One region of the Shewanella sp. FeAMO genome, then DNA from elsewhere that is predicted to be linked to it. Evidence: predicted binding sites of a transcription regulator. Region 1 holds the regulator's gene; each other region holds the start of a gene.
What was found. The regulator sigma-54, encoded in region 1, starts transcription at its own class of promoters, with help from an activator protein. The targets are predictions, from matches to a motif close to GTTGGCACGNNNNTNGNNT.
Positions count from the first base shown of each region.

Region 2: ACWAU4_RS13335 (YccF domain-containing protein) is a predicted target of sigma-54. The motif match lies at 5,903-5,921, and genes of this name have one in related genera.
Region 3: ACWAU4_RS02850 (TorF family putative porin) is a predicted target of sigma-54. The motif match lies at 2,324-2,342, and genes of this name have one in related genera.
Region 4: ACWAU4_RS03855 (superinfection exclusion B family protein) is a predicted target of sigma-54. The motif match lies at 6,729-6,747, and genes of this name have one in related genera.

Region 1 covers NZ_CM132201.1:4,116,163-4,124,146, reverse strand. Annotated here, with positions in the region: gene rapZ (RNase adapter RapZ) at 1-141, opposite strand, end outside; gene ptsN (PTS IIA-like nitrogen regulatory protein PtsN) at 138-581, opposite strand; gene hpf (ribosome hibernation promoting factor) at 584-871, opposite strand; gene ACWAU4_RS18540 (RNA polymerase factor sigma-54) at 903-2,366, opposite strand; gene lptB (LPS export ABC transporter ATP-binding protein) at 2,462-3,190, opposite strand; gene lptA (lipopolysaccharide transport periplasmic protein LptA) at 3,187-3,720, opposite strand; gene lptC (LPS export ABC transporter periplasmic protein LptC) at 3,707-4,267, opposite strand; gene kdsC (3-deoxy-manno-octulosonate-8-phosphatase KdsC) at 4,264-4,815, opposite strand; gene ACWAU4_RS18515 (KpsF/GutQ family sugar-phosphate isomerase) at 4,815-5,792, opposite strand; gene ACWAU4_RS18510 (calcium/sodium antiporter) at 5,823-6,785, opposite strand; gene mlaF (phospholipid ABC transporter ATP-binding protein MlaF) at 7,071-7,898, shown strand; gene mlaE (lipid asymmetry maintenance ABC transporter permease subunit MlaE) at 7,885-7,984, shown strand, end outside.
Region 2 covers NZ_CM132201.1:2,951,997-2,959,980, forward strand. Annotated here, with positions in the region: gene ACWAU4_RS13305 (GntR family transcriptional regulator) at 1-620, shown strand, start outside; gene ACWAU4_RS13310 (ketoacyl-ACP synthase III) at 708-1,784, shown strand; gene ACWAU4_RS13315 (mechanosensitive ion channel family protein) at 1,892-3,463, opposite strand; gene ACWAU4_RS13320 (hypothetical protein) at 3,977-4,150, shown strand; gene ACWAU4_RS13325 (hypothetical protein) at 4,465-4,701, shown strand; gene ACWAU4_RS13330 (1-aminocyclopropane-1-carboxylate deaminase/D-cysteine desulfhydrase) at 4,703-5,677, opposite strand; gene ACWAU4_RS13335 (YccF domain-containing protein) at 5,989-6,396, shown strand; gene ACWAU4_RS13340 (alpha/beta fold hydrolase) at 6,462-7,238, opposite strand; gene ACWAU4_RS13345 (DUF2817 domain-containing protein) at 7,231-7,984, opposite strand, start outside.
Region 3 covers NZ_CM132201.1:624,948-632,931, forward strand. Annotated here, with positions in the region: gene ACWAU4_RS02840 (putative bifunctional diguanylate cyclase/phosphodiesterase) at 1-541, shown strand, start outside; gene rimK (30S ribosomal protein S6--L-glutamate ligase) at 623-1,528, shown strand; gene ACWAU4_RS02850 (TorF family putative porin) at 1,552-2,244, opposite strand; gene ACWAU4_RS02855 (HU family DNA-binding protein) at 2,511-2,783, opposite strand; gene ACWAU4_RS02860 (hypothetical protein) at 2,956-3,351, opposite strand; gene ACWAU4_RS02865 (DUF4240 domain-containing protein) at 3,471-3,980, shown strand; gene ACWAU4_RS02870 (hypothetical protein) at 3,987-4,292, opposite strand; gene ACWAU4_RS02875 (DUF3016 domain-containing protein) at 4,575-5,099, shown strand; gene ACWAU4_RS02880 (GGDEF domain-containing protein) at 5,096-6,829, opposite strand; gene ACWAU4_RS02885 (hypothetical protein) at 6,948-7,259, opposite strand; gene ACWAU4_RS02890 (TraB/GumN family protein) at 7,307-7,984, shown strand, end outside.
Region 4 covers NZ_CM132201.1:851,387-859,370, reverse strand. Annotated here, with positions in the region: gene ACWAU4_RS03885 (redoxin domain-containing protein) at 25-1,098, opposite strand; gene ACWAU4_RS03880 (helix-turn-helix domain-containing protein) at 1,353-2,171, shown strand; partial or broken gene ACWAU4_RS03875 (transposase) at 3,083-3,437, shown strand; tRNA gene ACWAU4_RS03870 (tRNA-Leu) at 3,785-3,871, opposite strand; gene ACWAU4_RS03865 (bacteriohemerythrin) at 4,002-5,591, opposite strand; gene ACWAU4_RS03860 (DUF3149 domain-containing protein) at 5,863-5,991, shown strand; gene ACWAU4_RS03855 (superinfection exclusion B family protein) at 6,077-6,688, opposite strand; gene ACWAU4_RS03850 (sensor histidine kinase) at 6,856-7,984, shown strand, end outside.

The sequences.
Region 1 (7,984 bases):
GCTGCCACGGAGGTTTTCCAACAGGCTGCCAATCATGGGCAGGGGGAGATTATCCACACAGTAGTAACCCAGGTCTTCGAGTACCCTGAGGGCAACGGATTTTCCGGAACCGGAGCGGCCTGAGACTATGGCGAGTTTCATCCTGTGATCACCTGATAGAGTTCTGTTTCGTCGCTGGATTTTCGCAACTGCTTGAGTATCGCCTTATCGCTGAGCTTTTCAGCCATGGCGGATAGGGTACTCAGGTGTTGCTGACATTGATCTGCGGGCACCAGGAGGGCGAACAGTATGTCCACCGGCTGGTTGTCTATGGCATCGAAGGCGATAGGCTCTTCGCATTTGACCAGCACGGCAATCGGCTCTGTAATGTCCGGTAGTCTGCCATGCGGAATCGCAATACCATTACCTATACCTGTGCTCCCCATCTTTTCGCGGGCCAAAAGGCTTTCAAAAATCGCTTGAGAGGAAAGGGTGGGGTACTGGGCGCTAGCGAGATCGCTAATCAGCTCCAGTACCTTTTTCTTACTGCCCGGAGTGGCACAGGTAGTGCACTCCGGCCGCAGGATGGTACTCAGTTCCATCGTTAGTGTTTTGTCAGCTTTTCTTTGTGTTTAATGACCTGACGATCCAATTTATCAATCAGAACGTCGATGGCGGCATACATGTCGGCATGTTCAGAAGTTGCATAGACTTCGCCGCCTGTGAGGTGGATCTTGGCTTCGGCTATCTGTTGCAGTTTTTGTACATTGAGCACAACGTGCACATTATTGATCTGTTCGAAATGGCGTTCAAGTTTAGAAAACTTACTTTCCACGTAGTCACGCAGTGAGTCGGTGATCTCGATATGATGTCCTGTCAGGTTGATTTGCATAGAAAGATTCCTCCAATTTCCAACTGTGGATTTATAAACTCTTACGCTGGTTCGACGGTGGTATCATCATAGCCTCGCGATACTTGGCTATGGTGCGTCTTGCAACGTTGATTCCCTGTTCTGCCAGAAGTTGCGCCATCTTGCTGTCGCTCAAAGGCTTCTTCTGGTTTTCCGCTGCCACGAGCTTCTTGATAAAAGCCCTGATCGCCGTGGAAGAGCATTCTCCGCCATCTTCGGTGCCGACATGGCTGGAGAAGAAGTACTTCAATTCAAATATTCCCCTGGGGGTATGCATATACTTTTGAGTGGTGACCCTGGAGATGGTCGATTCATGCATCTCGACCGCTTCGGCAATATCGTTGAGCACCATGGGTTTCATGGCCTCTTCACCATATTCAAAAAATCCCTGCTGGAACTGCACTATACAGTTGGCCACCTTGAGCAGGGTGTCGTTGCGGCTCTCCAGGCTCTTGATAAACCATTTGGCTTCCTGAAGATGACCTCGAATAAACTGGCTGTCTGATTGACTGCGGGCGCTACGAGCCATAGCCGCATACTGCTGATTGATCCCGAGTTTGGGCATACAGTCCGGGTTGAGTTCTACTACCCAGCGGCCGTTTTTCTTCCAGACACTGACATCAGGGATCACATATTCCTCGTCCATCGGCTGCACCAGCAAGCCGGGGCGGGGATTGAGGCTCTGAATCAGGTTGATGGCGTCACGCAGCTGATCTTCCTTGAGCTTGGTCTTGCGCATCAGGGTGCGGAAATCACGGGCGGCAATGAGATCCAGATGTTCGTCAATCAACAAGCGGGCGTCGGCCAGATGCGGGGTGTCTGCGTTGAACTGTTGCAACTGGATCAGCAGGCATTCGCGCAGATCTCTGGAGGCGATGCCGACAGGATCGAAGTGCTGGATCCGCTTGAGTACTGCCTCGACTTCATCGAGCTCAATCTCAGGGTTGCCCATGGCTTCGAGGATCTCCTCTGTGCTCTGGGTCAGATAGCCCTGCTCGTCGATGGCATCAATAATGGCGGTGGCAATGGCGTCGTCGGTATCGGAAAACGGGGTCAGGTTCTTCTGCCATTCCAGATGTTCATAGAGACCTTCGCTGGTTTCACCCTGGAAGGGCATATCATCTTCACGGCCCATGGCCGGCCCGGAGGCGCTGGCGGCGGTAAAGACTTCGTCCCAGGTGGTATCCATAGGTAATTCATCCGGCATAGACTCATTGTTCAATGCCTCTGAGGTTTCTACCGTGGAACCATCTTCCTGCTTGGCGCTCAACTCGCCGGCGTCGTTTTCCTTGTGGTTGTCGTCGATAGCGTCATCCTGGTTGTCCTCGGCCATTTCCAACAGAGGGTTGGCTTCCAAGGCTTCCTGGATTTCCTGCTGCAGCTCAAGGGACGACAGTTGCAGCAGGCGAATAGCCTGTTGCAACTGAGGTGTCATGGTCAACTGTTGACCCAGTTTGAGCTGGAGTGACGCTTTCATTATACCGCTAATCCCTACTCGTTATTTTTCAAGGAAAAAATTCAATAATAACAAACTATAATACCCGGAATTGCCACCGGATGACATGATCCTAACTATAGCCTGAATTGTTCGCCTAAGTACACAGCGCGCACTTGCTGGTTGTCCAAGATTTCAGCGGGTGTGCCCTCGGCGATCAACTGCCCATGGCTGACTATGTAGGCTCGCTCACAAACGTCGAGTGTTTCGCGAACATTGTGGTCTGTGATCAGCACCCCCAAACCGCGGGACTTAAGCTGTTCGATGATTTTCTTGATATCGATAACTGAGATGGGATCCACACCGGCGAACGGCTCATCCAGCAGAATGAACTGTGGATTGGCGGCCAATGCCCGGGCGATTTCCACTCGGCGGCGTTCTCCGCCGGAGAGGGACATCCCCAGGCTGTCACGTATGTGGGTAATATGGAATTCTTCCAGCAACTGTTCGAGTTGTTCCTCGCGCTCGTCGCTGTTGAGTTCTTTGCGGGTTTGCAGCACGGCCATGATGTTGTCATGCACCGACAGCTTGCGGAAAATACTGGCTTCCTGTGGCAGGTAGCCTATGCCTTTACGGGCACGCAGGTGCATGGGATCCAGGGTCAGCTCGTCGTCGTCAATGAAGATACGGCCCTTGTCACTCTGTACCAACCCAACCACCATATAGAAGGTGGTGGTCTTGCCTGCCCCGTTGGGGCCCAGCAGCCCCACGATTTGGCCGGTATTGACCGACAGGCTGACGTCTTTGACGACGTTGCGTTTCTTGTAACTCTTTGCCAGATTCTGTGCCGTCAGGGTGCTGGTCATTGCGGCTCCTGCTGCTGTTCTTTCTTATTGAGATCCTGATAGTTTTCCGGCTGGATAACAGTGGTTACCCTGTCTTGGCCTTTGCCGCTGCTTTCCGCTTCCAGCTGCTGCTTGTTGATGTCGTAGACTATCTTCTCTGCGGTCACTTCGCTGCCGTCTTGTTCTACTTTGGCCTGGCCCAGCAGGGTCATGATACGACTGTCTATGTTGTAGTGGATCTCTTTGGCCTTGGCACTGGCCAGACGGCCGTCTTCCAGTTTCTGGGTATAGGTAGCGGGTGAGCCCTTGGCCACCAGGATCCGCTCGCCACTCTTGTCTTCTGTGTAAGCCGTGAGTTCATCGGCCAGCAGTTTTAAACTGCCCTGGGTGACTGTGACAGGCCCGCCGTATACCACACGCTTGTTTTTGATATCGGCAAACTGATTAGCGGCGCTGATCTCTACTTTTTGCAGCAGATCTTCTTCAATGGCCACTGCCGACAGGCTTGTGATGCACAAGAGGGCACCGATAAAAAGCTTACTTGGTTTCATAGGTTCCTTTCACCTGACTGGTCAGCTTCACTTGCTGAGCATTGAGATCGGCGTACAGGCCGGATCCCTTGATATTAAAGTCTTTGCCTTCGATCAGGATCTCGCGATCTGAGGTCATGATCATGGTGTCCAGATCCAGCTCCACATAACTGGTTTTCAGGCTCTGGATCGGTTCATTGGGGCTAATGGCGTCGATGATAACATTATTTTCAAGTACCACTCGGTTACTCTTGCGATTGAGCCTGCCCTCGTTGGCAGACAGGCGCCACTGTGCCTCGCCCTTGTCCGGATAGACCAGATAAACCGGTTGGTTGAAGAAGGTCTTTTCACTGGCTTCATAATGTTCCATGTGCGCCGCGGCGACCCTACTGGCGACATTGCCCTGCTCATCAAAGTTGACCGAGCGCAGGTCATCGGCGACAAAGTCAGGCCTAACCACATCCACAGGCGCCTCACTCTGTTGAGCGTTGCGCTTGTTCTGCACCTGCCAGTAAAGGATAAGTGCAGTGGAGAAAAACAAAATAATGGCCAGGGTGACCCTATTCATATACTCATTCCGTGGGCATTTTCAAATTTGTCCTGACTGAGCAGGATAAGATCCGCCAGCTCCCGGAGCGCCCCATGGCCGCCGGCAATCTGAGTGACCATGTGGCAGTGTTGCCTTACCCAAGGATGGCCATCGGCCACGCAAACCGCCAGCCCAACTTGCTTCATCACCGGCAAGTCGACAATGTCGTCACCTATATAGGCCACTTGTTCAGGCTCGAGGTCATAATGCTTAAGCAGCGCCTCATAGGGCTCCAGCTTGTTGTCTATGCCTTGATAAATCTTGTCTACCCCCAGGGCTGTCATGCGGTTTTCGACTATCTGGGACTTGCGGCCGGTGATCACCGCCACCTGAATGCCGCAGGACAGCAGCGAGCGCACCCCATAGCCATCGCGGGTATGGAAGGCCTTCAGCTCTTCGCCGCTGTTGCTCATATAGATGCGGCCATCGGAGAAGACACCGTCGACATCACAGATAAGCAGTTTGATTTTGGCGGCTCTTTGCCAGTTATCTTCGCTTATGGGCCCGTAGAAACCTTGATGACTCATCAGATAACCCCCGCCTTGACCATATCCAGCATATTGAGTGCTCCAATCGGCTCATTGGCGCCATTGATGACAATAAGACCATTGATGTCATTCTCGTCCATCACCTTCAGCGCCTGCGCCGCGAGGATATTGTCACCACTGGTGATGCAATCACGGGTCATGACGTCGCTGATTTTTGTGGTACGCAGGTTGACTCCGGCGTCTATGACACGTCTCAAATCACCATCGGTGAAGATACCCACGAGTTGTTTCTGTTGATTGACCACGGCGGTCATGCCCAGGCCCTTCTTGGAGATCTCATACAGGGCGTCGGTGATACAGATATCTTCTGTGACCAGCGGCAGCTCTTCGCCTTTGTGCATCACATCGCTGACCTTGAGCAGCAGCTTGCGCCCTAAAGCGCCGCCGGGATGCGACAGGGCAAAGTCATCTTTGGTAAAGCCCTTGGCCTGCAACAGGGCGACCGCCAGGGCGTCTCCCATCACCAGAGTGGCCGTGGTGCTGGAGGTGGGCGCCAGACCCAGCGGGCAGGCTTCTTCCGGCACCTTGATGCACAGATGCAGCTGCGCCAGCTTGGCCATGGTGGATTCGGGCTTACCTGTCATGGAGATCATAGGGATCCCCTGGCGCTTGATGACGGGCATCAGGGTCAGAATTTCGCTGGACTCGCCCGAGTTGGAGATAGCCAATACGATATCGTTTTCACTCAACACCCCCAGGTCGCCGTGGCTGGCTTCGCCCGGGTGAACGAAGAATGCCGGGGTGCCCGTGCTGGCGAGGGTGGCAGAAATCTTGTTGCCTATATGGCCCGATTTCCCCATCCCCATCACTATCACCTTGCCGCTGCAGTCGAGGATCAGTTCGCAGGCTTGGGCGAACTCGGGGGAATCAACAAACTGGTACAGGTTATCCAGTGCTTGTTTCTCGATATCTATTACTCTGCGGCCCCATTGGCGCAGTTGCTTAGCTTCTGCCATAGTTGTCTCTCGTCTTTTTGCCCTTCATCGCTAGTGGGATTGAAACAGGCTGTATTGATAGCCGATGAAGCTTATCAGTAGTAAGGCACCGTGCCAGCGTTTGAGTTCACGTTGTTTGCCTGTGCTCAGCACCAGGAGTGCCAGGGCACAACTGGTGCCCAGAACCATATAAAAGTCGCGTCCGGCCGCCGCGGCATCGATTACGCCCGGGGCGATAAGGCCGGGTATTGCCAGTACCGCCAGTATGTTGAACAGGTTGGAGCCGACAATATTGCCTATGGCCAGGTCGTCCTCTTTCTTGAGCACACCGGCCACACAGGCCGCCAGTTCCGGCAGGCTGGTGCCTACGGCAATGATGGTTAGACCGATAACCAGATCAGACAGTCCAAAAGACTTGGCGATGCCTACGGCACCGTCCACCATCCAATCCGCCGACAGCGGCAAGAGTACCAAGCCTATTATCAACCATAGTACCGCCTTGGCGGTGGGCACATCTTTGGGGATCTCGGCATCGGCTTCGTCGGCGAGTGGGTCCTTGTTCTTATTGGTCAGCGCATGCCAGATAAGATAGCCCATCAGGCCGAAGAACAGCGCCAATAAAATAACCCCTTCGCTGCGGCTAAGATACTCATCGTGCAGGAAGTAGCCCGCCAGCACTGTGGCACCCAGCATCATGGGGATCTCCCGCTTCAGGGTCTTGGAGCTGACGGCAATAGCCCCGAGCAGGGCGGTCAACCCCAGGATCAAGCTGACATTGGCGACATTGGAGCCCAGCACATTACCCACGGCCGTATCCGGCATGCCGGCCATGGAGGCGCTGGCGGCGACGAACATCTCTGGGGCCGAACTGCCCATGGCCACTATGGTCAGTCCTATCAACATGGGGGGTAACCCCAGGTTACGGGCAAAAGCCCCGGCGCCATAAACGAATTTATCGGCACTCCAGACCAGGACGGACAAGCCGGCGAGCAGCAAGAAAATATTGAATAACATGCAGTAAACAAAGCTACGGATTCTGGCGTGCATTTTCGCCGTATTTGCTACAAATTGAAAGTATCACGGCGCGATACTATTGATTCAGTTGTGCGCTTATCCTCAATTGCGTACAATTTATCGCTTATCTTTGGCTTGGCCATACGGGTTACCGGGCGCCATTCAGCGTCAATTCAGTAAGCCTGCGGCAGTATCAAGCCTTATAACGGCGGGCCTTATGTGCCATGGCAGCTACAGCTGCGCCGTAACTTGAATTCCACTAGACAAGGTCTCCATTTCATTTTGATGCCGGAATCCAGCAAGCAGCAAAATCCTTCTCCCCTGGTCGAGGTCAACAATCTCGGCTTCAGTCGTGGTTCGAGGGTGATTTATGAGCAGATAAGCCTCACGATTCCCAGGGGTAAAGTTACTGCCATCATGGGGCCCAGCGGCATAGGCAAGACCACGCTGCTGAAGCTCATTGGTGGGCAGTTGACTCCGGATCACGGCCAGGTGCTGTTCGATGGTCAGGACATTCATAAGCTGAGCCGCCACGAGCTGTTTGAAGCTCGTAAGCGGATGAGCATGTTGTTCCAGAGCGGCGCCCTGTTCACCGACATGAATGTGTTCGATAACGTGGCCTTTGCACTCAGGGAGCACTCAGGGCTGCCGGAAGCTATTATCCGCCGCATAGTGTTAATGAAGCTTGAAGCCGTAGGACTTCGCGGCGCGGCGCAGTTGATGCCAAGCGAACTTTCCGGCGGAATGCAGCGCCGGGCTGCCTTGGCCCGCGCCATAGCACTCGAGCCGGAAATGGTGCTGTATGACGAGCCCTTTGCCGGTCAGGATCCCATCTCCATGGGGGTGCTGGTGAAGCTGATTAAAGAGTTGTCCGATGCTTTGAACCTCACCTCTGTGGTGGTTTCCCACGATGTCAGTGAAGTGCTGAGTATTGCCGACTATGTGTATGTGATCGCCGATAAGCGCATCATAGCCCAAGGTTCACCGGCCGAGCTTAAGCAGGCCGACAATCCACAGCTAAGGCAGTTTATCGACGGTATGCCGGACGGCCCTGTGCCTTTCCACTATCCGGCGCAGGATTATCAGAAGGAGTTGCTCGGTGAGCTTGACTGATTCGATAGCCAATCTTGGCCGCAATGCGCTGAGTCTGGTGACAGGGCTCGGCAAGGCGGGGGTGATGCTTTGGGGCGCCCTGATAC
Region 2 (7,984 bases), 1.2 Mb from region 1:
AAGTGCTGCGGGAGAAAATTCTTTCAGGTGAAATCGCAGCCGGCGAACCGCTGCGTCAGAGCGCTCTGGCAGAAGAGATGAATGTCAGCCGGATTCCGGTCAGGGAAGCCCTTTTGCAACTGGAAGCCGAAGGCTTGGTCAAGTTTGAAGCCCATAAAGGCGCCACGGCTACCGAATTGTCGGTGGAGCAAGTCAGCGAGTTATTTGAACTCAGAGCACTGATTGAAACTGATCTCCTTGCCAAAGCCATTCCAAACCTGCAGGATGAAGATCTGCGTCAGGCCGAAGCCGTACTGGACAAACTGGAATCCGCCTTTAAACAGGATAATGCCGTGGGCAGCTGGAGCGAACTCAACACAGAGTTCCACACAAGTTTGTACCGCGCCGCCAACCGTCCCCACACCATGGAAGTCGTACATGGTCTGAACACCAACTGTGATCGCTATATTCGCTTACAGTTGTTGCTGACAGGTGGGATCCCCAGAGCCGAGCAGGATCACAGGGATCTGCTGCAATTATGTCGGCAAAAGAAAATAGATGAGGCCGTGGTCCTGCTGAGGGCCCACATACTGCACGCTGCCAACGCCATTCGTGAATTGGTAGCCCAACAGGTGAGCTGAAAAATCACGACCCTTTCCAAGCAATAGCGCTTTAGTTGTCCAAAAGACAGATCTGGCTTCTGTCTTTTTATTTTGAGAGTAAATTCAATGCAGTACGCCACTATTACCGGCTGGGGAAAGTGCGTTCCCCCCGCCGTACTGACCAACCATGATCTGGCCACCTTTATCGACACTTCCGATGAATGGATTAAACCCAGAACAGGGATCAGCCAGCGCCATATCAGCCACGTCAACACCTCGGAATTGGCCACTGTAGCCGCTCAGCATGCGCTGGCCGCCGCCGGCATCGAAGGCAGCGAACTGGACATGATTATCCTGGCGACCGCCAGCCCGGACACACTGATCCCCAACATAGCCTCAACAGTACAGGCCAATGTTGGCGCCAACTGCGCCGCCTTTGACATCAACGCCGCCTGCAGTGGCTTTCTCTACGGGGTTGGCTTGGCAACCGCTCAAATCAAGAGTGGTCAATGCAAGAAAGTCCTGGTGGTCGGCGCCGAACGTCTGAGTTTCTACCTCGACTGGTCAAGAAGAGAAACCGCGGTACTGTTCGGTGACGGTGCAGGTGCCGTGGTACTGGAAGCGACAGACAGCCCATGTGGCGTACTGGGCTATGAACTTAACAATGATCCAGGTGGCCGCGACATTCTCAAAGCCAGCTTTGGTACAGGCATGGACAGATTTGTTGCCGAGTCACTGGACTTCTACATCCAATTCGATGGCCAGGAGATCTTCAAACGCGCCATCAACGGCATGGGCAAACTCAGCGCCCAGGTGTTGGAGAAGTGTGGTCTGGACAAAGAGGAAGTCGATTGGGTTATCCCCCATCAGGCCAACGAGAGGATCATCGACACTCTGGTACACAGAATGAAGATCCCCAAAGAGAAGGCCTTCGTCAACATAGCCAACTATGGCAACACTTCGGCAGCCACCATTCCTATTGCCATCTGTGATGCGTTGGAAAAAGGCATGATCAAGCCAGGACAACATATTCTTTCCTGTGCCTTTGGGGCCGGCCTCACCAGCGCCGCCTTGCTGCTGAAATGGGGTGATAGAGTCACGCCGCTGAAGCAGAGCGATGCCAGCCTGCCGCCATGTGAGCAGACAGGTATTGAGCTGGTAAAACGCGCAGTAGACTATTTCTGCCATCGCGATAAGGCCTGAGATAAAGTCTGAGCCGAATGATCTGTTTAAAAAAACGGTGCCGTGGGCACCGTTTTTTATTGTCATTGTCTATAGGCTTTAGCCTCTGCCGTTTTCAATCTTGGGCATCAGGCCGAAACCGGCCATACGGGCACCATCTTGCTGCCGTGCTCGGCGACAATCGTCATTATCCCCAGCTGCAACTCCTCGGCGACTTCCTGATAAACCGGTAAACTGGTGGTGCCGACATAGGCCAGTACATTCAACTCGAGCCCGGCGTTGCCAAAACCCTTGAAAGTGACCCGCATCGGTGATTCGTCCACCTTCTCATGCTGCTTTAGCAAGGCTTTGATATCATTGATTATCGCCTGCAGCTGTTTGGCATCTGTGCTGTAATCGAGACGTATCTCTGTCTTGAAACGGATTTTCTCCCGCTCTGAAATATTCTCTATCTCCATTTCGGCCAACTTGGCGTTGGGCATATGAATGACAGAACGATCCAGAGTTCTGATGCGGGTACAGCGTAGCCCTATCTCCTCCACTGTGCCGCGAACGCCGCCGAAATTGCCAATATTGCCAACCTTGATAGGCGCGGCCGAATAGAGGGTGATGGTGCCAATCAGGTTTTCTATCGACTGTTTCGAGGCCAAAGCGATTGCCAGCCCCCCGATACCCATCCCGGCCAGTATAGTGCCGGCATTAAAACCCAGATGCTCAAGCCATAATAAGGTCGCCAGGCTCAGCAGAGCCACCCGCAGAAAATTTCCAAGAGGTCGCAACAAGGAGGCCGCCTGTTTGTTGCCCTTGGCTATCCAGCGCTCCCTAAGGCTGCTCTGTGCCAGCCCCACCAGCGCCCATATCAACCAAACTGTGGCCAGAATAAAGAAAAAGCCTGTGTTGACTATCTCCTGCATCGCAGCGCTCAAGGTACTGTTGGCAAGCATGGCTCTATCGAGTGCCACAGCGGCAAAGAATCTCAGAGGGCCACGAATAAAGGCGCCCAATTCAGCCTTGAGCGGGTGTGATGAACGTGAAAGCGGCCATTGCAGCAACCAGGTCACAGGTACCACGAATAAGAACGCCAGCGCCAGATAGGCCAGCATCATGGCCCATTCCCACAGATTCAGGGTAAACAGGCGTCCTTCAGGAATGTGCTCAATAAACCACTCCACCACAGGGCCATAGCCCAAGGCCTGGTAAAGTTTTGGGAGCTTGGCAACCGTGGCATTGGAAACCTTCCACAGACTGCCGTATTCAGAGCTAGGCACCCGCTGCAACAGGAGCTGATAGGCCTTTTTTTCGGCTTCCAAACGGGCAAATCCCTCCCGATAGGCGGGCAGCTTGTCGTCGGTTTTGCCCTCCGGGGTATCATCCAGCTCTTGCGGGTTGAGCCAGAGATTACGCTCGATAATCGCCAGCAACTGCCTGGCATAGAGCGGCCCCTGCTCCGCTGTCATGCCGGTGGGAAGAAAACGCAGATCCAGATACTCGGCCGCGGTTTGGTAATCCCCCTCTCTGGCGTATTGCATAAAGCCCTGCAGGGCGCCTCTGGGGGTATCCCTGAACAAGGGGTCGCGATACTCATAAGCCGCTGCAGCACTTTGCTCGCTTGGCGTTTCCGGTGCAGGTTCGGCCGCCGGACACAACCCAGGCCAGAGCAACAGAATAAATAATCCTATGCCAATCAACACTCTATTCATTAACGCGCTCCTTGCCACTATAAGATAAGGTACCAATCCATCCGGTGTAAGCACTTCAAGCTGTGTTCAAGCCAGAGTGCACCAGGGAGCTATTGGCACCTTTAGCAAAAAAGAGTAGCAGAAACATGTAGTTCCGGATATATCGGCTCAGTATTTATACTGCTTGACTTATAGCCAACTGTCGATATAATTGCCGACGATATTAAGGTACCCTCAGCTCGTCCCATCTCGCTCCAGGCCGCTTAAGTAAATTCGTTCAGTTAACAATTCCTGAGTTTAATTGAAATGTCACACAGCTGTGGTGAACTCTGTGCTGCGGCGATGGTCTGATGTTCTACTGACACCCTGAGTGTCTGTATGCACTTCAGTCTGTCGGGGGCTTGATAAAGGCTGACAAACTGGGTACATTCAATAGTCAACCAACGCATCTTTCGCAATAAATGCTAAGGATTTTCTATAGTTAAGATTGTATACGCCAATATCGGCGCTAACAGAAAATAAGGAGTGTGGCCTATGTCATACAAAGTAAACGGACATGAAATCACAGTAAATTTCCCTGTAGATTCAATTTCCATCAACAAAAACTCAATCGCCTTTACCGACAGCAAAGGCAAGAAGAAGCAAACCTTCTCAAAGCGTACAGAAACCCTCAAGTTTATGAAGTGGTTGCTGAGCGCCAATAAGTAAGACTGTCGAAATACCCACTCGATACCCCTATCCTCTCACTGTATCGAATGCTCAGGCAGATTGGACTGTTATCCAGCAGCAATCGGGTAGAACATCACATTTGGTCAAGGCCTTTTCCCGTGATCCCGGGAAGCAGCCTGACCAAATGGCGATAAACAGTAAATCAAGCGCCAGATCATTCTCCAACCCTTCCACTTGAATTAAGCTGATGTTTAACAAACTTACCTGTCGGTGTTGCCTTGAATCAATCCATCACAGCCACTAAAAGCAGAGCGACTAAACCCGGCTCCATTAAACCGAATACCACGGAAGCGATGCGCTCATTGCTGAGCGAGATCCGGCGCTGTATTCCACTGGACTTGCCGGAAGCCAGCCTATGCGGCGGGAAATGCCTGGGTTGCTCCAAGAAAATGCTGGAGATGTTGGACACTGAGGTATGCTTTTGGGAGTCCCATCTCGATGACGAGGTGCCTGGGCTTGCCGATCTCAAATCCTTGCAGCGCTTGGCTGAGCGCACTCATAAGATCCTCAAGCGCAACCAGCTGGTCTGAATCAGCCGTATTTACGCCTGTATCTGGGAAGCATGGACTCATTGCCAAGGAGCCCCCCCTGATGCAGATACAATACCTGGCTGTGGCCCTCACGTCGCAAGAAGTCGAGCAACACTTGCCAGCCGAGTGGATCATACAAGAGCTCAAAGCGGATACCGCTTTGCTCCAGCTCTTGCCAAAGTTGGTAAAACTCGGGGTAACACTTGCCAAAATGATACTTGCGTTCGGGTGTAACAATAGTTGGATGCAATGCCTCATCGGGCGATAACTCAAGCAACTGGGTCTTGAGGTAACTGTCTCCGCCGACCACGGCGCAAGTCAGCACTTCAATATCAGCCTGTTGCTCACAAAAATACTTCTGTAGAAACAGTGCTGTTGTACCTGTCCCCGATGGCAAAAACAGCTTGAGGTTATGGGTAGCCTGTTGCTGCTGCCACTGTAAAATCTCGGCGCCCAACAGAGCCACGCCGTATTCGGCATAACTACAGCGCCCCCCTTCGGGAACAAACAGGCTGTGCTCACACTCAGGCACAATATGCTGCCTGACAAAGTCCTCCAGGGTCATGCCGGTCATCAACTCGGCCTTGGGCGTATTCTTTACAGCAATCACCCGTGCGCCCAATTCCAACGCGGCGCGATAGTTACCCAGGGGTTGCTGCTGCAACCATTCCGGCAGGTGATCCACATAAAAGTCCAGCTGCCAACCTTTGAGTTCGGCCAGCGCCGCCATAGAGTAGAGTGAGTTGGCCTGGGCCGAGCCATAACCTATCAGGCGCTTGATACCGGGAAAGTCATGTTCGAGGAAATAACGGAACTTGCGCGCCTTATTACCACTGAAACTGGGATGAAGCAGATCATCGCGCTTGATAAACAGCTGATGACCTCGAAACTCAAAGGCTTGAACTGGGGTTTTATCCAGTTTGAAATCGGCTAAAGACATGGCACTGGCGATATATTTCAAGGCTAAGGTGTGCAAGGGATGGCTATTGTATGTGTTTGCCGCCAAGGAGGACAGGATTCAGGCCACAAATCCTCACAGGCACCAGTTGGCTTTATGCCGACTAAGTGATGGCTTGGAGGCTAATCCATTGCGGCTCCACTCTGTGATGATTATCGCTACTTATTGGTATAAATCACCAACCGCCGCGATTCGCCTAGGCTCAGAAATAGCAATATCCAATATTATTCAACATGTTATAATTATGGCATGCTTCTAGCTAATAATCGAAATATCCAAAGCTTTACAGCAAAACTGTGTGGCTGATCCGCCATTTAAAGGAGCACTCAATGGCTATTTTGCGTCTTATTTTTAATATTGCCTGGTTTATTCTTGGCGGCTTTGTCATGGGACTGGCCTGGTGGTTTGTCGGCTTACTCTGTTTTATCAGTATCATAGGTATCCCATTCGGCCGCGCCTGCTTTGTCATAGGTGAACTGGCATTCTGGCCCTTCGGTCAGGAACATATCAGCCGCGACAGGCTCTCTGGCCGCGAAGACTTGGGCACCGGCGCCCTGGGTATGGTCGGCAACATTATCTGGTTCCTGCTGTTCGGGATTTGGCTGGCGATAGGCCACCTGACCCACGCCCTGGCCTGCTTTGTCACCATCATAGGCATACCTTTTGGCATTCAGCACCTAAAACTGGCCTTGCTCTCTTTAACGCCCATAGGCAAGACAGTGGTCGCCTCTCATTAATCACAAAGCCCAGGTCGGATATCTGCTTCGATTTCGACCTGGGCTCAGGCTTTACCCAAACAAGTCTAAGGCGTTTGTCGACTCAAACGCTGCACCAACTCCAGCAATAACTCGGGCCTATCCAGCGCCACATCATGCCCGCAGCGGCAAAAAGGAATCGGCTTTTGCCGATATTTGGCCGCCAGGCGAATGCTGCACTTGGGCGAAACCAGGCGATCATCACAGCCATAAACAATGGTTGCCGGCACCCACAGCTTAGCCGGGGAGCGAAAGCGGGCCGAGGCAACAATTTGTCGCAAGCCATTGGCGAGTGTGGTTTTGGCCTCAAGCGCCAGTTGGCTCCAGAAACGGCACAGAGACTTGTCTTTGGCATGAGCAAGGCTGGTAAGCGCAAGAATCGTCGCCTCGCGCCATTGAATGCCCTCGCCTTTGACTCTAGCGCACAAGGCTCGTAGCAGGGCTTGCAGCCGAAATCTCTGATACCAAGGCGAAAGATCGGCGGCGCTGCTGTTGAGCAATAACAGCCCCTCAAGCTGAAATCCCTTTTGGCGGCCGGCTTCAGTGTCATTTTTCCCGGCAAGTGTCATGGCCACCATGGCGCCCATGGAGATAGCCAATATTCGGCATTTACCCACCTTGCGTCGCAGCAGTTCATCTGCAACAAAGTCGGCATAATCCTGAATATCCCAGGGACTGGTATCCGCCACCCTATCGCCATTTCCAGGCAGATCGATGAGCTCCACCCTAAACCCCGCCGCCAGCAGATTATCGGCAAAGGCCTGCCAATGACGTTTATCGCGCATCAAGCCGCGGATCAACACCCAGGTTTGCTGCTCAGTCATGACTTGGTTTCTCCGCCGCTTGTGGATACCAAAAGTTTCGTGCCTGATAATCCAGGTGATGCCGATGAAGTTCAGGCAGTTGCTCCAGTACCTGAGCATACCCCACATCGAGCAAGAACTGCATCAGGGTAAAGTGGCGCCGTAAAATACGCTGCAGCCTGTGCTGCTTTTGAGGGTTGAAATAACCGGAGAAACGCAGCAATTGCCTGGGGTTCTTTTTGACCCAGGCCCAGGAGCCCATTTCCAGCGTTAAGGGCAGGAAAGGCACTTGGGGGTTACAACTGACCAAATAATCCCAAATATCACCGTGGGTGCGATAGAAGCGACTTTGGGGCGCAATATGATAGTGACAATGATGGGGGTAGCTCATTTCGAACAACTGCTTTAGATGATACACCTCCCCCAGGCGGGCAAAAGGCGTGTCCTTACAGGCAAAGGGAAACCAGATATGATCCACCAGGCCAAAACCTGAGTGAGCATCGAGCACAATCAAGCTGCTGCCGCGGGCCATAAGTTCATTACTGTAGTCAATAATCGCCTTGGTCTCGACTTCCAGCTGACTGCTGCGGCCCCGATACCAGGGAAGATGGCGGGAAAGCCGTTGACCGCCGACCATAAAAGTCACTGAGCCGCGGGCATCTATGGGAGCATTGCGCATCAAATCGACCCCGTTGCCATTGGCGCGGGTTCCCCTGATAAGGCCGATGGGATTCAACACAGGTACAAACGCCAGCCGTATCTGGGTT
Region 3 (7,984 bases), 1.5 Mb from region 1:
GCTGGCTCCGGTAGGCAAGCAGTTATCTGTGGCGGTTAACCTGTCACCGTCGCAGATCATTCGTGAAACCCTGTATCAGACCATAGTCAGGGTATTGCAGCAAACCGGGCTGCCGGCTTCGCTGCTGGAGTTGGAGCTCACCGAAAATGCCTTGATAGAGGAACCGCTGGAACTGGCCAAGGTACTGGAGCGGATAGCTGCACTGGGGGTTGTTTTCTCTCTGGATGATTTTGGCACCGGCTTTTCATCCCTCGAGCACATCAAGTACTTTCCCATCAATGTGCTGAAAATCGACAAGAGTTTTGTGGCTTCGGTCGAACAGGATGAACGCGGCAAGCGTCTGTTGTCGGCCTTGATCAACTTTGCCAACGGCTTCAACGTGGTGTCAGTTGCCGAGGGCATAGAAACCGAGGCGCAGGCGCAGTTTTGCCGTGAGCGGGGCTGTAACCTGCTGCAGGGGTATCTCTATTGTCGGCCGATTCAGCCCCAGGATTTTGAAACCCAGCATATTTTACCTTTGCTGGCCGAGGGGGATGTTTGATTTTACTTGCCTATTGGCAAGGGATAGTCAAAGATGCCACTTCTTTTGCTGGGCCATAACTCTTTGGCGGATCACTCAAACATGAAAATCGGTATTCTCTCTCAATTTCCCGAGCTCTATTCTACCCGCAGGCTGGTGGAAGCCTGTGAGGGACGTGGTCATCAGGCCAGGGTGATCAATCCACTCAACTGTTATATGAACATCAACTCGGTGCAGCCCAGTATTCATCTTGAAGGTGAGGAACTCAGCGGTTTTGATGCCATTATCCCGAGGATCCATGCCAGTGTGACTTTCTATGGCTGTGCCCTGGTGCGCCAGTTCGAGATGATGGGGGTGTATGCTGCCAATGACTCTATCTCCATAGCCCGCTCAAGGGATAAGCTGCGGGCACTGCAGTTGCTTTCCCGTAAAGGGGTGGGTATGCCGGTCACAGGTTTTGCCAGCAAGCCGGATGATATTCCGGATCTCATCGCCATGGTGGGTGGTGCGCCGCTGGTGATAAAGCTTTTGGAAGGCACCCAGGGGATAGGCGTGGTGCTGGCCGAAACCAAAAAGGCCGCCGAGAGCGTTATTGAAGCCTTTCTGGGGCTTAAGGCCAATATTCTGGTGCAGGAATATATCAAAGAAGCCAACGGCAGTGATATCCGCTGCTTTGTGGTGGGCGACAAGGTGGTTGCAGCCATGAAGCGTCAGGGCCCGGAGGGGGATTTTCGCTCCAATCTGCATTTGGGCGGCAGCGCCGAGAAAATCAAGATTACCCCTCAGGAGCGCAAGACAGCCATTGATGCGGTCAAGGCGATGGGGCTGGCCGTTGCCGGGGTGGATATTCTTCGCTCCGAGCGTGGCGCCTTGGTGCTTGAAGTCAATTCAGCTCCGGGTATTGAAGGTATAGAGTTGACCACAGGTATCAAGGTGGCCGAGCCGATAGTGGAGCATATCGAAAAAATGGTTGCCGCCCGTAAACGCAATCGTCCTGTCATCGCCTGATTGCGCCTCGGGCTTTCCCATCCTTAGAATTCGAACTCATAGACATAGCTGAGCACTATCTTGGCATCGTCGTCCGGCAGATCCGTATCGGCCACCATAAAGGAGACTGAGCCTATGCCGGTTTCCTTGCTGATGGCCAAGTGGTAGTCGGCGTAGTCGGAAACCCCGAACCAACTCTGCACCACATCACCGTCTGAATAACCATAGTGTGCCGTCAGCGTCACGGTTTCCGTGATGGGATAGCTGAAACCGGCATGGATATAGCTCAAATCCTTGTTATCCAGTGGCGCAGCGGCCACGTCATCACCGGCGTTAACCACCTTGGCATAACCCAACTCAAACCACTTCCAGCTGAGAGTCAGCGCCAGCTCACCAAAGTCGATATCGCCTTCGGCATCCGGGTAGCCATAGTAGAGATAGCTGATGTCATAGCCAAAGTCTTCGCCTATGCTGCCGGAGTAACCACCGTAAAAATCGAGCTCGTAACTGGTATCGTCACCAAAGTCGACATTGGAGGCCCAGGTTCCCAGGTAAAAACCCGAGTCGTGGCTATAGTCTATACCGCCTTGAACGGCGACAGAGTCATCCGTCTGGGTGGTGCCGCGCCACAGATAGTTGGAGGCGGCACCTATATTCCCCGATACAGCGGCCTGGGCTTCGCCGGCCACCAACAACAGACCTGCAATAACTGACAGTGAAAACTTGGTGTGTTTCATTCTCATCCCCTCGATGGTTTGGGTTCTGGAGCCGGGCAAGCTTGACCGGTGCAGATACTCGTTATTGTCTGTGCGGAATGAGCGAATCCTGTGCCAAGTTTAAATAGGCATTAAATACATGTGGTTAGCTTTTGAGTGTGAGGTAGGTTAAGGAAATGTTGCATTTCGCTGGGGCGGGCTGCACTTTTTTTGTGCAATGGAGTGTTGGGAACCTCAGGCAATAAAAAACGCCTCAAGATGAGGCGCTTTCATCTGTGAAAAGCGGCTTAGTTGACGCTGTCACGCAGTGCCTTGCCGGCCTTGAACTTGGGAATAGTGGCGGCAGGGATTTGGATCTCTTTACCGGTTTGCGGGTTACGACCAGTGCGGGCTGCACGGGTTGAAGTTTCGAAAGAGCCAAAGCCTACGATGGAGATTTTAGTTCCTTCTTTCATGGCATCGGTCACTGCTACTTCGAACGACTTGAGTGCGCGGGCAGCTTCTGCCTTGGACAGGTTGGCGTGTTCTGCCATTTTAGCGATCAGTTCAGTTTTGTTCATCTGGAGCGTCTCTTCTTTCCGTCGATAAGTTATTATTGCCCATCTAACATGCCATAAGGTTTTTGGCTTGAAAAGGCCTTTCAGCGGGCTTCTTGGGCTTTATCCGCTATTTTTTAACCAAAAAGACACAAAATTGTGAGCCGGTCGCCGATTTCCTTAAATTCAGTGCGATCTAGTCAGACTTTTCCTGCTGCAAAAAGCGCTTGGTCCTGCCGGAAAAAGCCACCCAATACTGGAATAACAGCAAGGCCAGCAACACAGCCGCCAGCGGCAGCAAGGGGATATTTCGCCCTGCCAGCTCCAGTTTGACATCCTGCGGCGTAATCTGCAGTGCAACCAAAGCCGTAGTGGCAAATGCCATGAGTCCCAGAGTCTGAATAAAGAGATAGATACGCAATGCCCACAATGACCAGGATGTGCGCGTTACTATGCCTACCAATACAGGGATGACTCCCAAGGTAAACAGATCCACAGCGCCGGTGCTGATGGTGCGCCACAGTGCTACCACAGCCAGTACCAGGTAGAGGATACAAAGCAGTACCAATGGTATTGGTCTTGAAATGGACATAAATGACTCCTGTGAGAAATTGGCCTAAGTCTATGGAAAGCCCTGGGGGGAGTCCAGCCGGATTTTAATCGCTTTTTGCGGTAAAATAACCGCCGACATTTTTGGCAGGATAACACTCAATGACAGAAGAGCAGTTTTGGGGGCTGGTCAGCCGCGACTATCCCGAACAGGACCAACAACAACTCCAGGCGCGTTTGACCGAAAAACTGCAAGACTTGAGCGATGATGAGCTGGCAGAGTTTGATAAACACTTTGCCCGGCAGCTCAGGCTGAGTTACAGCTGGGATCTCTGGGGAGCTGCTTACATCATCGCCGGAGTCGATTCAGATTATGGCTTTGCCGAGTTTCGCAACTTCCTGGTGACTCTGGGTAAGGAGCGTTATCAGGCGGCCTGCAATGCAGCGGATTCGCTGGGGGAACTGGAAGTTTGGCCGCAGCTGAATGGCTATGCTTATCCTTTTGTTGAGGAGATAGATCTGCTGGCCGGCCAGCTATACGAGACCCGTACCGGGAAAGAGTTGCCTTTTGTGCCTTCGGGGCTGAGTCAGCCCAAGGGTAAGCGTTTCAACGATCAACCCAAGGCACTGCGCAAGCTTTACCCCAAGCTCAGCGCCCGTTTCCCTTTCTAAGCAGGCTTAGTCGTTGCGCATCTGTTCACACTGAAAGCCCTGACGGCGGGAGTCGAAGCGGCAGTAGCTGCCACACTCCCAAGGAGCCCCCTCCGCGGCCTGGGACTTCTCGATGGCAAACGCCTTACAGCTGGCATAGTCGCCAAAATCGTCCTCTTTGATATAACGCCCCGAATCGAAGCCATGGGTATAAATGAAGGCGCTCCAGGTTTCCGGCCCCTTGGGTTTGGCATCCTGATTGATGGCGACGAGAACAATTCCCAGGGCGGTAAATAGTCCCAAGGTAATCAGCAAAGACGGCGAGAATTTCACTGGCGCTCCTGTTGTGACTGGTTTTTTTAGCTCTGCTATTAGATTACTTCCTCGGGCCTGACTCAAGCAGCCTTGTGTTAAAGCTTGTTGGTGCTGCTACAAATTGATACTCAGGTTAACGCATTTTTGTGGGTGGCTATGAAAAATAACAAAATAAAATAATCACTTATAACAGGATGATGTTCGCATATTAGTTTTGCGTTAAGCCCGGATTCAGGTTAAATTTTATACTCTGAGTTTGAACCAAATGCATACTGACATTCGCTCCCAAAGGAGGCTGATATGAAAATCAGATATCTGTTACTTGCAGCAGCCCTGACCTCTGGCTCGGCGCTGGCGGCCGACAAGGTCGATGAAAACCCGGTTACCGAGTCGGGTAAGGTAAAAATTGAGTGGCAGTCACCCAAGGATTTTCGGGACATCAAGTCTGCCAGCGAGCTGCAATCCCGTTACGAAAAACGTCTGTTCGAGACCTTGACCAAAGCCTTGGATAAAGACGTTTCCTCATCTCTAAAAGACAACCAAAAGCTGGAACTGACAGTCACAGATGTGGATTTGGCCGGCGATGTGCGGCCTACCTTTGGCGCTACCGCCAACGATATACGTGTAGTCAAGAACGTTTACCCGCCCAAGATCAGCTTCAGTTATCGATTGTTGGAAGGCGATCAGGTGGTCGTTGCCGGCGATGAAAAGCTGACTGATATGCAGTTTCTCGACCATGTAGATAGAATTAACAGCGACAGCTTCCGTTATGAAGAAAGAATGCTGAAAGACTGGTTCCAGAAAACACTCAAGCCTAAACTCTAAGCCGTCCTCGGCATCTCCAGCAAGCACAGCCCTTGGGTGCTGTGCTTGGCCTGTTTTTTTGCCAGTGCACACAAGCGGGACAACTCATGCTCGCTGGCGTCCAGACTCAATGGCGGTGGCAGTATTCCGACGCTGAGGCGCAGTAGCGGTTGAAGGCATTCCTGCCCTTGTCTGTCCTGTGCAAACAAGTGTTGTCTTTGCCAGTGCTCGTCACTGAAAAACTGCCTCTTGCCCTGTTCAAACTCTGCCAATATTTGCTGACAAACCCCGAGCAGTTGCGGCTCTGTGCCTATCATTACGAAATCATCCCCACCCACGTGGCCGATAAATTGCGCCTTGCCGTATTGTCTGAGCAGGCCGGCGACTGCCCTTATCACTTCATCACCGCGACTGAAGCCGTAGATGTCGTTATAGGGTTTGAAATGGCATAGATCAAAATAGGCCAGATAGAAATGCTGTCGCAGTTTGCGCAGCCGTTGCAGCTCTTCCTGAATGGGCACATTCCCGGGCAATTCAGTCAATGGGTTGGCGTGGCGCGCCGTCTGTATTCTGTGTTCAGTGATGCGTTGCAGCAGCTCGCGGGTATGGCCCAGACCGATGAAGTCGCCCTGACGCAGAATAATGAATTCCTGCGCTATTTCGGTACCAGGCTTGGCGGTGAGTTTTTGACTCACCCGCGACAGCGGCGTGGCCGCATCGACCATAAGCACATCTTTGTCCATGAGCTCTGTGACCGCTTGGTGCTCATGAAGGGCGCGGCCATAGGGCCGGGAAAACAGCTCCATCAGTCGATGGCGATAAACCAGCCCCAAGGGTTGTTTCTGCTCCAGAACTACTATGCACTGAAGCTCCGGCTGGGAGAGAAAGCGTTCGCTCAACTGCTTGAGTTCGGTATCAGAGCAGCAGGTTTGCGCCTGATGGCACAGGCTCTCTGCTGCCTCGTTGTATCTCGGTTGTTCCTGCTGACGAATGGCGAGATAGCGAGTTTGCAGTTGCCTATCAGGTTGCGCCTCGGGTCTGCCAAGCAAAAAGCCCTGACAATAGGTGATCCCGAGCTGACGCAGTATCGTCAGCTCGGCTTCTGTCTCTATGCCCTCGGCGATGACTTTACAGGTCAGGCTTTGGCACAGTTCTATGATGGAGCGGACAAACTCCTGTTTAACCGGAAACTTATCTATCTGATGGATAAAGTGGCGATCAATTTTGACATAGTCGGGCGAGAGTTCTGACCAGAGGCGCAGGCCTGAGTAGCCGGCGCCAAGGTCGTCGAGTGCGGTCAGAAACCCTTGATTGCGGTAGTGATCTAGACAAGCTTTGAGCTGATCTATGTCATCGGCCGGGTATTGTTCCGACAGCTCTATGACCACATTGGATGGTGCTATGCCGAACTGTTGCAAGAGTTTGAGTGTTTGTCCCTTGGGATGACTTGGATCCAGCAGTGCCTTGGGGGAGATATTGATAAACAGCTTGCCCGGCAGTTGTCTATGCTGGAATTGCGCTATGGAGACCCGGCGGCACAAGGTCTCCAGCTCGGAGAGGCGCCCCAGTCGTTCGGCGGTACTGAACAGATGAAATGGAGAATGAACGCTGCTGCCGATAGGGCCGCGGCTTAGGGCTTCAAAGCCATGAATACTGTTGCTGTCTATGTTGATAATCGGCTGAAACAGTGCGGTGATATCCTCTTTATCCAACACACTTCTAAGCTCAGCAATCCTGTCTATGGCCATCAAACTGCAATACCTCACCAGGCCCCAAATCGGATAGAGTCTAGGTGTTGCAAGTGACACTAAGATGACAAAGCCGGGCTTGACCCGGCTTATCGGAGTGATTTTGCAGTTTGAACTCTTGCTACTTACTCTGTTGTTTAAATTTTTGTAGGGTCTGCAGCAAGACCGCCAGTTTCGGCAGCAGCGCCTCCAACTGTTCCGGGGTGGGCGCCGTTTCGGCTTCAAGATCCGCTACCGCCTGTGCCAGCTCCTGTACATAAGGGAGGAAGCGATTACTGCATGTGGTAAAGCCTTGCTCTTGGGTGAATACGGCAGAAAACTTTCCATGGCCGGCCTGTTGCAGCTGATCCAGACGGTTATCGGCATCGACAGCCTGACGGTAAGCGGTCTGCAGATTGGCTTTCAGTTGCTCAATGACCTTGGTGTATGGCATAACAGCCTCTAACTGGTGAACTTTGGCTGAAATTATAAGGAACAGGGATGCGCGCAACAAGTCGACTGCTGTGGATCTTCTTCGGATGTGGCTTGCTTTTAAGCGGTATGGCCCAAGCAAGAGATGGCGACAAGCCGCCTTTCCATCAGTTGGAGTTTGCCGGCAAGACGGCTTTTCTCATGGGCTCAGTGCATGTCGGCAAGACCGACTTCTATCCACTGCCAAACCAGATAGAGCAGGCCTATCGCCACGCCGGTGCTCTGGTGCTGGAAGCCGATGTCCGCGATCCTGCGGCGCAGCAGTTGCTGCAGAAGTATGGCTTGAAGGCCGCAACACCTGATGAGGAAACCCAGACGCTGCTGCAGGGATACTGTGGCGGCAAGCCTTTGTGCCGGCAATTGGCTATGATGTCCCCCTGGTTGCAGTCGGTACAGATCAGTATGCAGCGCTTCGTGGAGCTGGGTTATCAACCCAGCCTGGGTGTGGAACAGTATCTGTTGGATGGGGTCGGTGACAGACCCGTGCTGGAGCTGGAAAGTACAGAAATGCAGTTGGCACTGCTGGACTCGCTGGCGCTGGAGTATCAGTGGAGTATGGTTAGGGAGAGCATTCGCGGTGAAGATAGGGAGATCCAGGCGCTGATCACGGCTTGGCGCAGCGGTAATGAAAAAGCGTTGGCCGAGTTGATGTTGCATCAGCTGTCCACCAAAGGTGAAGACGTATTG
Region 4 (7,984 bases), 1.7 Mb from region 1:
AGTATGTTCTGCGCTCCAACCGCTTTACTTACCACTGATTAACAGCTGGAGGCGTTCGGCAAAGTCAGGTGCCTGACGGCTAACCTTTTCAGTGACTTGGCCGCTCTCATCGATAAAGACTATGGTCGGCAACTGGGTAACACCGAATTGCCCAAACAGGTTGCCTTCCTCATCGAAAACAATTGGCAAACGAGTTTGATAATTGGTTTGGTACTCGACCAAATCTGTCCGGGATGACCAGAGGTTAGTGGAAATATGCAACCATTGAGACTTGCCATTGGAGGCGGACTGCTCAACCATTTGCCGCACCAATCGACACGATTTGGCGGTATCCGGCTCTGATTCAGCCAGGTACCACTCACACCAGGGGGCAAAGAACACTAGCCCGGTAGCTTTACCCTGCCGGGTTGTGGACGGCAACGGGTAGCCAATGTTGGCAATCGACTTCAATCTCAAAGAGGCAAGCTTATCGCCAACTTCGTAGCCTGAAGCTTTTTCGGCAACAGTGCCGCTGAGCGGCGCCTTGTTTTCACCTTTGTCTGCGATAACCGCTTCCAACGCCTGATGAAACGCCTCATCATCCTGATGCCCCACATACGCAATACGGCCACTCCTATCAACCAAAAAGTGCTGCGGGGTTACCCTTAGCTTAAACGCCCTGGCCAGAGTGCCATCGTCTATGGTCACCGGCATGTTCAAACCGGCCTGTTTCACAAAAGTCCCGACGGAATTGATGTCATCACTGATACCGGTATTCACGGCGATCACTTGCAACTTCTCACCGTACTGCTGATAAATTTTTTCAAACCCCGGCATTTGCTGGCGACATGGAACACACCAAGTTGCCCAAAACTTGATGTATACAGGCTTGCTGCCATACAGCTGTTGTAGATTGAGCGTTTCTCCGGTCAGAGTGGTCAGCACTCGCTGCGGCGCCGGTGTGCCAATGAGTTCGCTACCGGCGAGTTTGGCCCTTCTTTCCCCTTCGGAGGCAAAATCATCCTCCGCCAAGGCCTGCCCTCCAAACACAATAGACAGAAGCTGGGTTAAAAGACCCACAATCAATAACTTGGATAGCTTAGGGGGTAAATGCGTCATGCTGTATTCCCATATCAGGTAATGGCTAAATGAAGGCCGTGAGGACCAAGGAGGTTTACCTGACTGAGATACAAAGTCACCTTGAATTGGTTACGCAATGAAATGCCAGGTATCACGGCTGCTGGAATATTAGCTAATGATGGGAAATGCGAATTGTAGATTTTCGACATTTCATTAAGATGCAGTGAGGGTTACCGTGTTTTTGCCCAGCCGAGCTTTGATATACCCGCCCCCAGTTGATAGAGCACAGTAATATGTCGACATTGCCACATCTTGGTTTTCAGCGTTATCAGCCCTGTGCTCTACTGCGGCCTTATATCAGTTGTTACTGGCAGATTTTTAGACCAGCCGGTCCTGAATCACTATCGACAGAATTTATGCATCCCGAAGGAGGCACAGGCATCATCTTCAATTTTGGCGCCCCGATGCACTTTGATGGCTTGCTGCATAAATCGCTGTGCCTGGTGACGGGGCCCACAAGGCAAAGTACCAGATTGGAGTTGTCAGGTCAGGTAGATGCTTTGGGGATCCGCTTCTGGCCTGGCAGCGGACGCGCATTTTTAAAATCCCCCCTTTCGGAAATCTTGGGGCAAACCCTGACACCGGCCGACCTGTCTTTGGCGCTGCTCAGCGATGAACTGGCGCAGCGCCTGGCCTTACTGGCAACAGCGCCGGAACGCATTGCGCTTCTGGAAACCAGGCTGATGCAATATCTGGCAGGTCATGAATCATTGGCCAAGGCAATGGAGCCGAGGATGAAATATGCACTGCACTGGATAACGGCCCAAAACGGCCAGGGAGAGATCCGCAACTTATTGACCAAGATAGATATCAGCCAACGCCAACTCGAACGTTTGTTCCAGCAAAACTTAGGCATGTCTCCCAAGAATTACAGTATCTTGCAGCGCACAGCCTTCGCCCGGGAACTACTCAAGCAGGAAACAGATAAGTCTCTTACAGAGATAGGCTATCACGCCGGCTTTTATGACCAAGCCCATTTCATTCGAGAATTCAAACAGGTGATAGGCATTACCCCTGGAAGTTATAGAAGCAAGGCCCTACAGGGGCGATAGCACTGAAACCACCACATTTTGATAGCACTAATGAACTCAAGACTGTACATCTCCATCGATAAGATTTCCCTGTTTATATGTTAATATTCCAGTCGACGTCCTGAAATGGTGTTTCAGGAGTACCGTCAGGCTGGATATGCGGGTGTGACTCTTCAAAGTCGAGCTGTCGCCAAAATGCAAAAAATTGTTCAAAAGACTATGAAGGAAGTACTTTTTGTTTTTTATCATACTATTATCATGTCTATTCTTTAAAGAGTCCGGCATCAACACTTATGCAGTTTCGCAAGATCTTGTCAAAATTAACAATGAATTAATCGATTCAAACAAAGTGAATGGCGATATATTTTTTGATATAAGAAACTCATCTGAACCTTACATAAGGAGTTTAATGAAAAAACACAGCATTAAACGAATTACTTTTAGTAAAATTAACCAAAGGATATCTATACGGTATTCTTTTGGCGGATGGGCGAGTTGGTTAATGCCCTATCGTTATTACTTATTTAACTCCGACGGATACACTGAAGAGTATCAAGTTAAGTCTGTTAGACAATCAGTGAAAGATGAAACCGAAGAGTTTTATCATTTCTGCCAAAAGTTAGAATATGAAAACTGGTTCTATTGTGAATCTCAATCGTAGAAAGCATACATTAATGATATTTTTACAAAAAACTAAGTCAGTTCACCCCTTTACTTACTCCTCGAATTAATGGTGCATACAAAAACTCCATCAGTCGGCGGGTACCCGTTTTAACCTCTACCATGACTGACATGCCAGGCTTTAACTTAACCCACTTGCCATCAACATTAATTTCATAAGTCACCAATGATGCTTTAAGGGGAAACAATAGACTAAGCTGTTCGTGCTCTATCGCGTCGGCTGAAATATCAGTTATAACACCATAGGGGTATCGAACGAAGGACGCAATCATACAGCACAACAAAGTTACCGTATTGGCAGTAAAGAGCCTTGGTTACTGGCAACCAACTTACCTATGGAGGTTTTCTCTTCAACCCAGGTGGTCAAGCTTTATGCCAGACGGATGCAAGGAGAAGAAATCTTTCGCGACCTCAAACGACATGGACTCAGACAAAACTGCAACCATTGTCCAAACCGTTATGATGTGTTGCTGTTGATAGGCTTTAATGTATCGCTCTGGCTTGATAAGGAGGCGCGACAACGTCCGGAATACTCAATCACATTTCCGCAGGCCCTAGGGTGAATTTCTTAAACGGGTTAACACTTTTGGGAGACCCGAATTATGAGGGGATCCTCCAGCGTCAGATTAACAGGCTAGTTGACCAATAAAATGCCAGCATAGTGAAGTGAGAAAGCCTACTAATGTGAGCGTTTGGTTGTGGGAAATTAAAGCAGAACTATGGGGTCAAGGTTGTGGGCCGGATGATATAACCACCTGAAAACAAAAAACGACCCAAGGCAGGTTTCTGTTATCTCTATGAGAGATGGTAGCAGAGGTCGGAGCGACGGAGCTGGCCTTCCAGCCGATGCGCGCGTGGCGCAATGACCGACTCAGACCTGACTCGGGGCTGAATCTGACCTGAAAACAAAAAAACCGACTCATGGTCGGTTTATGTTCTCTCTTAGAGAGATATGGTACCAGAGGTCGGACTCGAACCGACACGCTTTTAAGGGCGGGGGATTTTGAATCCCCTGTGTCTACCAATTTCACCACTCTGGCACATATAGATTGTTTCGCGACGAAGTCTCATCGGCGAGTGAACGGCATTATACCTGTGCTCACTTCAATGGCAAGCGCTTTACGAGCCTGTTTGCCAAAATCCTGATCGGTTGGACAAAATTCAGTCTGACTACTGGGCTCCGCGGGCAATTAGGAAGCTTGTGTACTCCTTGTCACTGCCCTGAATATGGTTGATAAGCCAGGATTTGAGGAAGGCCATCAATTCATCGGCAACATCTTCACCACTGGCCACTCGTTTCTGGAAATCCAGTACCTTAGCCACTAATTGCTGGTGCTTAAGCTTGTGCTGCTCGGTCTGCGGATAACCGAAACGGGCAAACAACTCCTCTTCATAGGCGAAATGATTGGCGGTGTAATCCACCAGGCCCTGTACTATGCGTTTAATCGCTTCCAGGCCATAAGCTTCTTCCAAGGTGCGGTGCAGTTCATTGATCAGGGATACCAGACGTTGGTGCTGACGATTGATCTCTTCCATGCCGAGATCCAACTGCGGCCCCCACTCAACAAAGCGATGGCGTTTCTCCAACTGTTCCATCGCCCGTTTGTCGACATGGAAGCGCCCAAGCAGGGAACTGATCTCCTGCGACATATTGAATACCTTCAGGCTGGAGAGGTTGGTACTGTGGGTCTCTTTGGCATTCTCCACCGCCACTTGTGCCATTGATGAGATATTGCTGCTGATCTCTTCGGCAACTGCCTGCTGTTGTTCCGAAGCTGCCGCTATTTGATGCGACATATCTGTAATGCTTTCAATCTGAGCCACAATTTGCCCCAATGCTTGCTGCGCCTGGTGAGCCATAGCATGGGTGGCACTGGCCTGCTCGACACTGGTGGTCATCACTTTCACGCCTTCATCGGCGCCCTGTTGCAATTGCAATATCTGTTGTTGGATCTCAACTGTAGCCGCAGACGTCCGCTGTGCCAGGCTACGGACTTCATCGGCAACCACAGCAAAACCTCGGCCATGCTCGCCGGCGCGGGCACTCTCGATAGCGGCGTTGAGCGCCAGCAGATTGGTTTGCTCTGCCACTTGGGAAATGGTGTCTATGATGGTACTTATGTTGTTGCTGTCTTCCGCCAGGCGGGCAATAACTTGCTGAGTTTGCCCAACCTGAGCCGACATATCATCTATCTGCCGCACCACCTGCCTGACAGTTTGGTCGCCACTGCGGGCCGCCTGCCTGGCTTCTTCTGCGGCATTGGCGGCACTGGCAGCATTGCGGCTGACTTCCTGCACAGTAGAAACCATCTGGGTCATGGCGGTCGCTGCCAATTCCGCTTGTTTTTCCTGCTCCTCCACTCCGATATGGGCGGCATCGCTGATGGACTTGATATCCATGGCCACACTCTTCATCGCATCTGCGGTATTGACCAAAGACAGAATGGTGCGGCCAACGTCCTCTCCCATACGGTTGATACCGTGGACCACAGAATGGAACATGCCGGCATCCTGTTCCGACAACTGATAGCTGAGATCGCCTTCTCCCAGATGACGGGCGGCATTTTCCAGGCGCTTGAGATTGGACAGCTGTCTGGCACCGAGCCAAGCCAGCACTATCAAGGCGGCCAATAGAGAAGCAAAGGCGAGATAACTGGCGCCGTGTAACAGGCTCCACAGGGGGTAAAGCAACAAGAACAACAGCGGATAAAACTGCCACTGGTTTAATATCAGTTTTAAAAGACCTCGGGATGTTTGCATCGCACGCTCCTTGCCAATGAACAATCGCAGGCCAAGCCACCCTACTCCTTTAGTGTAGTAATTAATATTAGCCTTTGATCCTATTCCCTTTAGGGAACACTTACGTTGCTCCTTAGCCGGCTAATTTAAGCAAAACATGATAAAGCTCATGTTTTAACAAGCTGATTTACCCGATTAACAACTCTGACAACATTTGTTGATCGAGATCAGCTCCGGCCGAAGCAAATTTGGTTAGTTTAGCTTTGACTTTACAAGAAAGAGGACTTCAGTGATGGCATTCTGGTTAGATCTAATGTTCGGAAACCCCATAGGTTTACTGTCGATGATAGTTATCTTCAGTACTATCGGGATCATCTCCTACATTATGTGGATGTTTATTGTAAAGTCAGCAAAGCCTTAGCTTTGATTTCCATGTTCTTTTAAATGCAATGACGTTTTTGAGTATTGCTTGGGCAGCCCTGTGGCTGCCCTCTTTTTTGCTGCCTTCAAGCAGCGTGTTTCCGCACTTGGGCAATACCATTGATAAATTGCGGTCTTGCCTTGATAAGATGCTGCAGCTCTTCCTGGCTGGGCTCACCGGATGGTAAACGCAATACTTTGCGGTTCAGATGCTTACGGGCAGCCATGGCTATCTTGTACTCGGCGGTGGGGCCTTGAATGGCGTAATGGCGTTCATTTCCCAGGCTCTCGAGTATGTGAGCCTTGAGCAGTGCCTGCACCGGCGTTTCATTTTGCGGTAGAGTCAAAACACTGGCTCCCTGCAGGAAGAACTCCCTTAACAGGGCCCGCTCGGCGGGATCCAGCAACCTGACTTTCTCTTCAATCATTTCGTTGATCCGGCGCTCACTCAAACGGCTTATCGCTTCATCCAACAAAAGATTGACGGCCAGCGCACCAATATAGGCCAAGGCCAGCAGCAGTGTCAGGCCGATATAATGGGCATTGGCTTCTACCCAGGATTCCAAATGCAACAGGGCCAGCAAGGACTTTGGCATAAACAGCAGCAATGTGGTTATCAGCAGCACCCACAGTGTCAGTTGCAATGCAGCGGCCTTGAACTTGCCCTCTTTCAATACCTCAAGTTTCAGTCTCTTCATGGCTCTATCCAGCGTCAGAAAATTGTTCCAACCGCTAATCAAGCAAAACCAGTGCCAGGATTGCTCAGTGAACTTTGCCATCAGCGGCAACAAAAAATGCCGCGAAAGTCAGATGCGAAGCTATGCTTAAAGCTATCCACAGCAAGCACTTAAGATAGTTGAAATTAATGCCCGGTTTTATGCAGCAGCTCATCAGTAGTCCCATCGGCCGCAGGCTGACTCTGGCTATTATCTTGTTCAGCTCACTGATCACTCTGGTGACCACAGGTTTGCAGTTGGTTTCCGATTACAAGGGTGACATTGGCCGAATCAACGATGAGTTTGCCAATATTGAAAAAGCCAACCTGGATGTACTGGCGGCAAGTATCTGGGTAATAGATGAAAGGCTTATCAAGACCCAACTCAACGGTCTCAACCAACTGCCGGATACCAGCTATGTGGTCATAGAAGATGACAGTGGTAAAGAATGGACCGCCGGCGAGTACAGAGACCAAGGTGTAATAGAGAAGCGCTTTCCGCTGGTGCACAAGACCAGCAGCCAGAATTTCAATGTCGGTGAGCTGAGAGTTCAAGCCGATCTCTCCAAAATCTACGACAGATTGGTGAACAAGGCCTTACTGATACTACTGGCCAATGGTATCAAGACCTTTCTGGTGGCCGGTTTCATTCTCTATCTGGTTTGGGCCACCATTACCCGGCACCTGTTGCAACTGAGTGAGTACTGCTCACAGCTCGATTTGGAGCAGGATTATCAACCACTGCAGTTTAAGCGCCGGGACAAACAGGATGAATTTACCCAGGTTGCCCTGGCCATCAATTTGATGCAGCAACAGCTGCGCGCCTCTTTCACCCAGTTGAACCGCTCCCGCTACGAACTGCAAGAAGCTCTGAGTGACAGGGAAAGACTGTTGGAACTGGAACGCAGTTATAAAGATGAGCTGGCAAGGCAGGTCAAAGAACAAACCAAAGAACTTGAACAGTCGCTGTTGGTGTTGGAACGGGCTCAACAGGTGATGGTCGAACAGCAGAAAATGGCCGCGCTCGGCGGTCTGGTATCCGGCATCGCCCATGAGATAAACACCCCGATAGGTATCTGCCTCACCGCTGCCAGCAGTCAGCTGCAGCATATCAATGAATTGGTTGAGCTGTTGCAAAACGATGGCGCTACGCTGGAAGAGCTCAATGCCATTCTCAACGAGTATCAACAGAGCTGTGAACTGATCATCAGTAATATTACCCGCGCCAGTAACCTGATCCAGAAGTTCAAGGCGATTGCTGCCGAGCAAGGCAATGACG